3 regions of the Paenibacillus donghaensis genome follow, and region 2 is predicted to be linked to each of the others. Evidence: riboswitches for the same ligand, from Rfam matches in the RefSeq annotation. Region 2 holds a riboswitch; each other region holds the start of a gene.
What was found. Region 2 has a riboswitch for cyclic di-AMP ahead of B9T62_RS26580 (C40 family peptidase). Riboswitches for the same ligand answer to the same signal wherever they lie in the genome.
Positions count from the first base shown of each region.

Region 1 (3,276 bases), 1.2 Mb from region 2:
CCAGAATGTTCTGGTCAATCAGGAAATTCTGGCCCAGGCTCTTCTTGAACTTGAAGCCGTAGCGCTGAATGATTTCCTTCGTGCGTTTGGGGGTTGATATTTCTCCATTGCCACTCATGAGGTAATGCCTCCCTGATCAATTTGTGCGAGAGCCCCGGCAAATTCCTCCCGCGTAATTCCAAACATCGCCAGCCGTTTGTACAGCTGCTTGCCGTTGCAATATCCAATGCCCAGCAGATTGCCGAGCGCCATTCTTCTCTCAGCCGCACGGGCGTGTACAAGCATCCCTGCTGCCATAAGATCCTCAATCCCAATCAGGGCGGGTGCCCCTTCAAAAGAGGTGTGCACATGCTCCAGGGCATGGCGGATCGCCTCAGGCGAGGCGTTCTCAACCCCGATATCGCCCTTGCGGGTAGCCTCCTTCTCCGGGATAAAAGCATGCTTGCAGCCTGGAACCTTCGACGAGACAATCTTGCGGATACGTTCTCCCGCATGATCGGGATCGGTCAGGATAATAACTCCTCGGCGCTCCATAGCCAGTGCGACCTTTGCGATCACAGTCCGGTCCACTGCCGATCCGCCGGTCTCAATGGTGTCTGCCTCTACCGCCCGCTTAATGGCGATGGTGTCGCTTTTGCCTTCAACGACGATCAATTCCTTGATCAATGGGTTAACTCCTCTCAAAAACGCAAAAAGAAGAGGATTCGCTCCTCTTCTTTTTGGCTAAAGAATGTATAAGTGGTGAGCGGTTGCTCCGTGATCTCTATAAGAGATTTGGCGTCCATAGTTGCTTTCACCACTATAGCCTATCAACCGAAAATTTGCAAAAGGATGCTGCCAGCCTTAGTTAAGTTCAGGCTTCACCGGACCAATAACGTAAACGGTACGCGATTTGCGACCAAAGTTGCGGGCTTGGCTGAGTGAATCATAATAAATATCCACTTTATGGCCTTTAATGGCACCGCCTGTATCTTCTGCACGGCGGAATCCCAATCCTTCGATATACACCCACCAGCCGATAGGTATTATTCTAGGATCAACGGCAATAGTCCGCCCTTCCGTTACACGTGTGCCGGAAGCCGTGCGTGTTCCAATGCCTGGCTCTTCTGAAGAGTATGCCGTCATCGAGACATTCTTAATCACTTTTTTGTATTCAAAATCTACGCCGGCTTTACTGGTCACATTATTGCTTTTCTCAGAAACCTTGGCAGTCTTGGTTTTAGCTGTGGAAGTTTTGGTTTTGGTTTGGGTTTGGGTTGCAGTAGCTGTTGTAGCAGCCAGGACAGGCACAGGAATTTTTTTGGTTCCGATCGCGATAACCTTGTCTTTGGTTACGGTCTGAACTTCTTTACCAATCATGCGCATAGAGGCCAGTTCTCCATCTTGGTAGATCTTCTCAATATGCTGAATCATGACACCTGGTTTACCTGCTTGTGCGACTCTTACTGTACCCTTTGGGAGGGAGGGGTCTGCGGTCTTGATGACCCGAAAAGGCAGGTTTGTTGTCCGCTGAACGGTTTGCTTGTTGATGCGGAGAATTGTAATCTCCATGTTGGCGGAAACTGAAGTCTCTAACGAAGGGAATATCTTGTCATCGCCATCAACGGCTATGCCAAACTTGCTGATAGCCTTACCGATGGTATCCTCGGTGGTATGCAGCACCTTTGTCGTTCCGTCTGCAACAACACTAAGCTGCTGCGCACGGTTAATCATGACGCGATCGCCATCTTGTATTTCATCACTCAGACCCAAAGATATTTCATCATGCGGCTGCAGCGAAATTTGTTCCTTGGCCAGCACATCGCTAAGCAGCGATTCACGCGTCTCCAGCGTTTGTACATGACCGTCAATAATTACAGAAATCTGTTTCGTAGTGCTCTGACCGTGTACATAAAGCAGAATAATCAGCGCGATCAGAATTGAGAATGCGCCGGCAAGTGAAAGTACGCGAAGATTCACCTGCTCCCACCGTAAAGCGATAGACTTGCTGGATGATTGCGAATCATGGGATACCTCTGGTTGGAATACACCCATTCTCTCCATCCTCCTTACATAGCCCCGTCGTCCAATGTATATTCAAGTTGACTGAATCGTGTTTGACGAAACTAAGTTGAGATTGTCACAGGATACGCAGCCTTAATTGCCTCCGCGTCTCCTGCTCATGGATCGCCTGCCCGGCACAGTTGCCCCCACAGCTGTTATATAACAGTATGCAGGGTTCATTCACAGTATTCAAAACAAAAAAAGCCTAAAAAGAGTTCTTGTGAGGACTCTTTCGTGGCTTCTCCGTGTATCGAAATACGGAATGTTTATGCACGAGGTTTCCTCTCTTACTTGCGCTTACGGGGTTAGCTGTCGGGTTCGGACGAAAGAGAGACGCCCTATCTTGGGTCACCCGCTCACGGCGGTTGCCCTTAAATTCACCCCAAAGACCACGTGAAGAAATCAAATAGTGCCTGCGGCAGTACGTGCTGTACTCGATGTACGGACATGCGGCAGCGCATTATTGGTTCCCCCGTTCTCCTGACGGAGACTCAGCGAGACGATTCATGATCAGTGGCTGTCACAGTAACAACAGTTCACTGCACTGAAAAGATGATATCCTGTTTTGATACATATTGTAAAGCACGATTCAAGCACGTTTAAGCAGATTTAAGGTTAAAATATTGTAATATTCAGGTGTTTTATTGTTAAAAAACATTAATATATCGTCTATACTCCATTTTTCAGCTATTTTTCTCCTGATTTCAGACAATTCCAAATCGTTCCAGTGCGTTCGCATAGGTAATTTGGGCCAATTCCTCCCATTTCATCCCTTTAATTTCCGCCGCAGCCTCTGCGACCAATTTCACATAAGCACTCTCATTTCGTTTGCCTCGGAAGGGATGCGGAGTCAGATATGGGGAGTCGGTTTCGATCAATAGGCGGTCCAGTGGAGTCTTCGCAAGCACCTCTTTAGGCACTCTTGCGTTCTTAAACGTAATCGGCCCTCCGAAGGAGAGATGGAACCCCAGATCCAAGCACATTTTCGCAGTCTCCCAACTGCCGGAGAAGGAGTGCATGACGCCGCCAACCTCATTTGCTTTTTCCTCACGGAGAATTCTTACGACATCCTCATGCGCATCTCTGTCATGAATACAGATCGGCATTCCCAGCTCGCGGGCCAGACCAATTTGTTTACGAAATACTTCGTGTTGCACTTCTTTCGGGGAAGTGTCCCAGTAATAGTCCAGACCGATCTCTCCAATCGCTACCACCTTCTCATGCTTGCAGAGC
Region 1 covers NZ_CP021780.1:7,090,756-7,094,031, reverse strand. The annotation lists gene rsmA (16S rRNA (adenine(1518)-N(6)/adenine(1519)-N(6))-dimethyltransferase RsmA) at 1-118, opposite strand, end outside; gene rnmV (ribonuclease M5) at 115-666, opposite strand; gene B9T62_RS32150 (resuscitation-promoting factor) at 844-2,034, opposite strand; cyclic di-AMP (ydaO/yuaA leader) riboswitch at 2,323-2,550, opposite strand; gene B9T62_RS32145 (TatD family hydrolase) at 2,748-3,276, opposite strand, start outside.
Region 1: it holds a riboswitch for cyclic di-AMP, as region 2 does, so the genes downstream of both, B9T62_RS32150 (resuscitation-promoting factor) here and B9T62_RS26580 (C40 family peptidase) in region 2, are expected to answer to the same signal.

Region 2 (3,276 bases):
GCCCCATCAAGGTGGATGGGTTGAACTCATCAATGGAGAATCCTGGTTTATTCATTTTCAAGATAAGAATGCTTACGGTCGCATCGTTCATTTGCAGCCCGTTGTATGGGAAGACAATTGGCCGCTTATGGGCATAAACCAAAACGCAGGCATCGGAGAGCCGGTGGTTTGCTTCCAGAAGCCAGATGTTGGCGCTGTTTATCCCATTGAGATACCAGCAACATCGGACAATTTTACTGAAGGACGGCCTGGCTTGCAATGGCAGTGGCAGGCTAATCCTTCACCGAACTGGCTACTGCCGACGCACGAAGGTACGTTGCGGTTGTGCGCAGATCGACTCCCGCAGCATGTGACAACGTTCTATGATGCGCCACAGTTGTTGCTACAAAAATTTCCGGCACTATCATTTCGAGCGACTGTCCGACTGGATATTGCCGGTATGCTTGGAGGAACTGAGGCGGGGTTAATCGTATTTGGTTACCAGCATGCTCGACTTGCAGCTAAGGTGATCGCTGGTACGGAAGAACGGGAGCTCATCTATACGGTCGGTTACCAGACGGAGGAATCTGTGATATGGCGAACCCCGATGAAGGGTACCATCGTGGATATTTATGTAAACGTCCGAGAAGGTGCTCATTGTGACTTTGCCTACAGGATGGATGGTGAAAGCTTCGAGTCTGTTCCCGCAGAAATATTCGAAGCGAGTGTGGATCGCTGGGTAGGTGCGAAGTTTGGTTTATTTGCTATTGCAGAAGTCACCGAAGGTGGGTATGCAGATTTCAAACAGTTTCAGGTGGAGTCGAATAAGTAATTCGCTATCCAAAGATTTGTAACAGATCCAAACGATCTTAAGCACAAATTGCCCGGATCAAATAGGTTTACAAGAATACCATGCTTAGCTTCTTCCACGGTCACCGTTTTCATTAATGCTTCTAAGCCCGCTTTCGCGGCGGAGTATGCTCCGAATTTTTCATATGCCACGATATCCATACTAAATGGGAAGCTTTTTTGTTAGAAGGATTCACGTTGAGGATAATATATCCAGGATAGTTATTACATTTTTGTTTATTTTGCTGATGCACATTATCAAAGGATTTAATAGGAATAAAAGGATTGAATTCTAAAATAGTAGAAAATCTATGTAGAAAGCCTTAACAGGGCATGATACTAGATGAAATTCGAGAGAAGATTGACAGATGTTTGTAGTTCTATTAAAGTATAATTAGTTACAAAATATTAACTACTGCCGAGTTTCATTTGAAAACGGGGGAACCATTTCCGGGTGAATTATTCTTGTGAGTAAGAGAATATAGGGAACCTTTAACCGAACCCTTAGCTAACTCCGTAGGCATTGAAGGGAGAACAAGGTTCTGAAGAAAGTCATCTTATCTTTATTAGGAGCTGCAGTTCTGTTCACAACCGCTGCACCAAGTATCTCTGCAAGTGAGGTTAACCTTGAAAGTGAAGTGAATCAGGTACTGGGAACCCCGTATTTATGGGGGGGTACTACGTCCATAGGGTTTGATTGTTCCGGATTTATATTGTATGTTCTGAAAAAGTTTAATGTGGAGGATCTTCCACGCACATCCCAATCTCAAGCCAAAGTAGGGACACCAGTAGCTAAAGAGAACCTGCGATCAGGAGATTTGGTGTTTTTTAATACGTTGGGTACGGGTATCTCTCATGCGGGCATCTATCTAGGCGATGATCAATTTGCTCACTCCTCGAGCAGCAAGGGAGTTAGAATAAGCAAGTTGGCGGATACATACTACAAAGATCGTTATGTCACAGCTCGGCGTGTAGTAGATCAAAAGAGTTATCTTAGTATGGTGAATTAGTGTATGTTGAGAAACAGAGGTTGTCCCATCAGCCACGATATGGCTGATGGGACAACCTCTGTTTTTCTGTGGAGAATACCCTCGATTCTGGACAGGATGCGTGTTGTAACAGAAATTACTTGCCGATAATAGAAGGGTACGCCTGTGGTTAATACAGGCGATAATAAGGAGCTTGAAATGAAAAAAAGAGGTTGTTTGAACCTTGGGGGATGTTCTAGCGAATGTCAGAGGGGAAGAGAATTAGCCCCGAAAGACAACTTGGAGCAGGAAAGCAGGAGGGATATGCGGAAATTTGTTATCACAGATATTCATGGGAAGCCAAGGGGCTGAAGCTGCTGCTCTTGGAGGCGGAAGTGGATCTCCCGGTCATTGAAGAAAGAGGGCTGGCACTGGTCAATCTGACGGATATGGAATATTACATGTATAAACAGGCGAACAACAAGGTTGAGCGGCGGAAGATTGGGTGTTTCTAGCTCTTGGTTGGCTGGTAAAAGAACAGGAGGGTTCAGATTAGATGTCCCAAGTGCATGATAATGAAATACTGTCGTATGAAGTGAATTATGAGGCTGAGCAAATCATTATGCATACTAGGTATGACTATCCTCAATTGCTGGAGCATACGGATATTGTTTTCTCGGGAGTGCTGTGCCATTGGTTTGAAGGGGAACTGCCGGGAAGTATTATCCTTGATATCGATGCCTATGGAATCCCTAGTTTCATCAAAGAGAATACAGAGCTGCTGAACAAACAAAAGAACTACGGCTGGCCCAAGATGTATGATACTCTCGAAGAATTGGAGTCAACGCTGACTGCTGAACAATATCAATACTTCGTGATATCTTCTTCCTATGGGCTGAATGGCTGGATAGTTGCCAAAAGCTGTGACATTAAAGTGCAGCAGTTAAGGGGCGATAGCCGTGTGGATTCATGCAACATCAGAGAACAGCTGATGCAAGACCTACAACGTATCGAAGACGAGCACTACCACCTGCGTGAGGGAGAGCGGGAACAGGACTTCCTGACGTTGATGCTGCAATATATCGGGGACCCGGAGCCGGAGCTGCGCGATAATCTGATCTATCCTACCTTCTATGAATGGATTATGGAACAGCAAAAGTTCACGGACGATGAGCTGCGCATCCTGCTCAGAACGCTGACTGATGAGCAGCATCTGTTCTATCAGATCGGGAGCGAGGGGAGTCCGTCTGTGTTTACGCGAACCTTCGCGGTGCTGCCGGTAGCTTTAATTCTGATGCGCCACAGGAAGCAGCCAATTCTGAAGCCTGCTGAATTCCTGGCTGTGAAGGGTGCATTACTGCGTTATTACCGGGAAGAGAAGGACCTGCGCGGTTATGTGGCTGAAGGAGGCTGGGCACACAGTGCGGCTCATGCGGCAGATGCGCTGGATGAGCTGGTGCAATGTCCGGAAAGTGACACA
Region 2 covers NZ_CP021780.1:5,881,825-5,885,100, reverse strand. The annotation lists gene B9T62_RS26590 (glycoside hydrolase family 43 protein) at 1-811, shown strand, start outside; gene B9T62_RS26585 (SDR family NAD(P)-dependent oxidoreductase) at 790-990, opposite strand; cyclic di-AMP (ydaO/yuaA leader) riboswitch at 1,235-1,366, shown strand; gene B9T62_RS26580 (C40 family peptidase) at 1,371-1,838, shown strand; gene B9T62_RS26575 (hypothetical protein) at 2,060-2,311, shown strand; gene B9T62_RS26565 (DUF2785 domain-containing protein) at 2,788-3,276, shown strand, end outside.

Region 3 (3,276 bases), 1.3 Mb from region 2:
TGAATAACTTCAGACTGGCGGAGCTTGACCGCAAATCACTTTCCCGCTGGACATTAAGTTTGACGAAACTGCTGGAAACAGCGCTTAATACATTGGTCTGGTGAGGTGAATGATGGTGAGAACTTCATTAACCCGTGGCTGGCGCAGCATGAAGGAGCAGTCCTATATCCTTATCCTGCTGTTTATCTACCGGCTGCTGTGGGGCTATTTTCTGTACCGGTTCGTAAGGTCGGCGGTGATCCCTGTGATGCAGCATTACCCTACCGCCGATGCAGGCGGCAGTGCGCTGGGGCGCCTGCTCTTCTACATTGAAGGCCAATTTGCCTTAAGCTCAGATTCTGCGGTACACGGGTGGCTCCTGATGCTGCTTGCGCTCTCCCTGCTCCGGCTGCTTGCTTCACCCTTTATCAGGGCAGGGCTAATCTACGAGCTGCACCAGGAGAGTAAGGGAGAACGCGGTCTGTTCTTTTTTCCCGGCATGAAGCTGCACGGACTGTCTGTACTGCTGCTTAGCCTGGTGGAGTGGCTGCTGGCACTGCTTCCGCTCTGGTGGCTTGCCCCCAAAGTGTACGGGCTGCTGCTCTCCTCAGTTATGGATTATTCAAAACTGCTTACAGTGGTCCCCTATATACTGGCTTGGCTGGTTTATCTCTACCTGGTGCGGCTATTCATTCTTTATATGCAGTTTGGTTGTACGGCTGGAAACGGAATGTTCTCTTCGCTGCTGATTGCCTTTCAAGTTCTGTTCTCAGCAATCTTAATATCGCTTGTACTGGGGGCTGGCGGATTAGCCCTGCTGCTGATTAGCGGCCTCACTGGTATTTTTGCTCCGGGCCTATCTGCACTCCTGGTCCGCCAGCTCTGCCCGCTTCCTGCCACCCTGTTCCGAATGTGGGGAGTAGCTGCCCAATATCATCTATGGCACAGCAAGCGCTTTCCACAATAATACAGGCAATATTTGGACATAATAGAAAACCACTGCCTCCAGGTTTGGGACAGTGGTTTTTTTGTTGTGCACATCTGCTTAGAAGATTTGCAAAACTCTAAATCCTCTGATACAATGATGCCTGTACTACTAGTAACAACTTTGTAATCTTTTGAATTGTTTTATTCATAATTGCATGCAAACCGTCGGTTCTGACAACGATTGAAAGTCACTATTCTGGTGCATAACACGCCAAATTCCCTGCACCGGGAAGTGGGGGAACCATATTTTGGGTGAATTGATCTCGTAACAGAGGGATCATAGGGAATCTTCTACCGAACCCTTAAGCTAACCTCGCAGGCCTTGGAAGGAGTACATCTTTTGAAGATTCAGTTCTTTAAGAAAAAATTCGTCGCAGCTGCATTAGGGCTTGTTATGGCATTCTCGATTGGCGGAGGCAGCGCTTTTGCCGATTCTAAGATGGACAACGTTATTACAAAAACACTGGGAACGACATATAGAACCGGAGGAACAACCACATCCGGATTCGATTGCTCTGGATTTACGAAATATGTCTTCACCAAGATGGGCCTCAGCCTGCCGCGCACCTCGAAAGCACAATATAATGTTGGAACTACTGTATCGAAAAGTAAATTGCGCTCCGGCGATCTGGTATTCTTCAACACGCTCGGCAACGGAATTTCTCATGTTGGAATTTATGTTGGCAATGGCAAGTTCGCGCAGTCATCCTCATCGCGTGGTGTTACCATCACTTCCTTGAGTCAAGCCTATTGGGCCAACCGCTACGTTGGCGCCAAAAGAGTTATGAGTACGTCCTCGTACCAAGCTGTGGCCTACGATTGAAATTTCCCCACAACCTTAACCCCTATCATAGACTTAACCACCCGGACTTGATTATTGTCGTAATCAGGTTCGGTTTTTTTCTTTCCTTATTCTACCTTTTACACCGATCGATCCGTCGCGAAACAGCTTTTCCCCATTATTTCAAGAAAAATTTGTAAAAATACCACAAAGCCGCGTACTCCCCAGTATTTTGCCGCTCTGAATCTCCAATTCAGCTAATATTTCTGCATTAATATGTTATAAGTGATTGCCAAGCGCCAGCTTCTTTGTTACAATAATCGCAGTGAAGTTTTAGTAACATTTTTGTAATTATTCAGTTATGTTTTGCTAAGGTTTTGTCATGTATTGGTTACAAGCTAATCCTAATCAAACAGTATGTGCCGAGTTCCCTAACAATCAGGGAAACGGGGGAACCAACTTTGGGTGAATTGACCTCCTATTCTAAGAGGGGTCATAGGGGACCTTCAACCGAACCCTTAAGCTAACCTCGTAGGCATTTGGAAGGGGTATACACTTTTGAAGAAGAAGTTAGCAGCCGCATTACTCAGCTTTTCCATTGTTCTCACTATGGGAGCAGGAAGCGCTTTCGCCGATTCCAAGATGGATAAGGTAATCGACAACACTCTTGGAACGAAATACGTATCCGGCGGAGTTTCCACCAACGGATTTGATTGCTCTGGATTTACCATGTATGTGTTTGACAAGATCGGCATTAATCTTCCTCACCAATCCGGTTCCCAATACCAGATGGGCACAGCGATCTCACGCAGTGACCTGAGAGAAGGCGATCTTCTATTCTTCAATACAAGCGGCAAAGGTGTATCCCATGTTGGAATTTATGTTGGCGACGACAAGTTCGCACATGCATCATCCAAACGCGGTGTAACCATCAGCACACTGAGTGACAGCTATTACGTTGACCGTTACGTTGGCGCTAAACGTATCATGAGTACAGATGCTTACCATGATGTTGCCAGCGATGTTCAAGACAATGACAATGTTGAATAATAAGTAGCTCTTACAGAAGCTCTTTTCCGAGGTTGTTGCCACAACTCTCCGGGAAGGAGCTTATTTTTGTCTATATTTTTTATTTACCCCTCCCATAGAGTGCCAAACAGTAAATCTGCCGAAAAATCCATTTTAATAAAATATAATTTGTAATTTGTCAAGTTTCAGCCTTGTTCAGTTATTTTTGCGTCGCATCAGGCCGATAGTGGATATAATTTAGATATATCGTATTTCGCACGCGAAAGGAGGCCTCGTTGCCTTATGATCTCTTCCCCCGTTACGTTTCATGTAGTACCGATGGAGTCCGGGCATGGTGAGGATATTTGCCAGTGGGATTACCAGCCGCCGTACAACATCTATGGCTGGATGCCCTGGAAGCAGATGCAGGAGCTTGGCATTGAATTCGGCGACCCTCAGCTTCGTGAAGAACAATATGTATCTGTTATTAATGACCAGGGTGACTTATGCGGATTCGCACA
Region 3 covers NZ_CP021780.1:7,163,598-7,166,873, reverse strand. The annotation lists gene B9T62_RS32515 (M1 family metallopeptidase) at 1-104, shown strand, start outside; gene B9T62_RS32510 (hypothetical protein) at 110-946, shown strand; cyclic di-AMP (ydaO/yuaA leader) riboswitch at 1,166-1,303, shown strand; gene B9T62_RS32505 (C40 family peptidase) at 1,361-1,789, shown strand; cyclic di-AMP (ydaO/yuaA leader) riboswitch at 2,158-2,300, shown strand; gene B9T62_RS32500 (C40 family peptidase) at 2,306-2,797, shown strand; gene B9T62_RS32495 (GNAT family N-acetyltransferase) at 3,059-3,276, shown strand, end outside.
Region 3: it holds a riboswitch for cyclic di-AMP, as region 2 does, so the genes downstream of both, B9T62_RS32505 (C40 family peptidase) here and B9T62_RS26580 (C40 family peptidase) in region 2, are expected to answer to the same signal.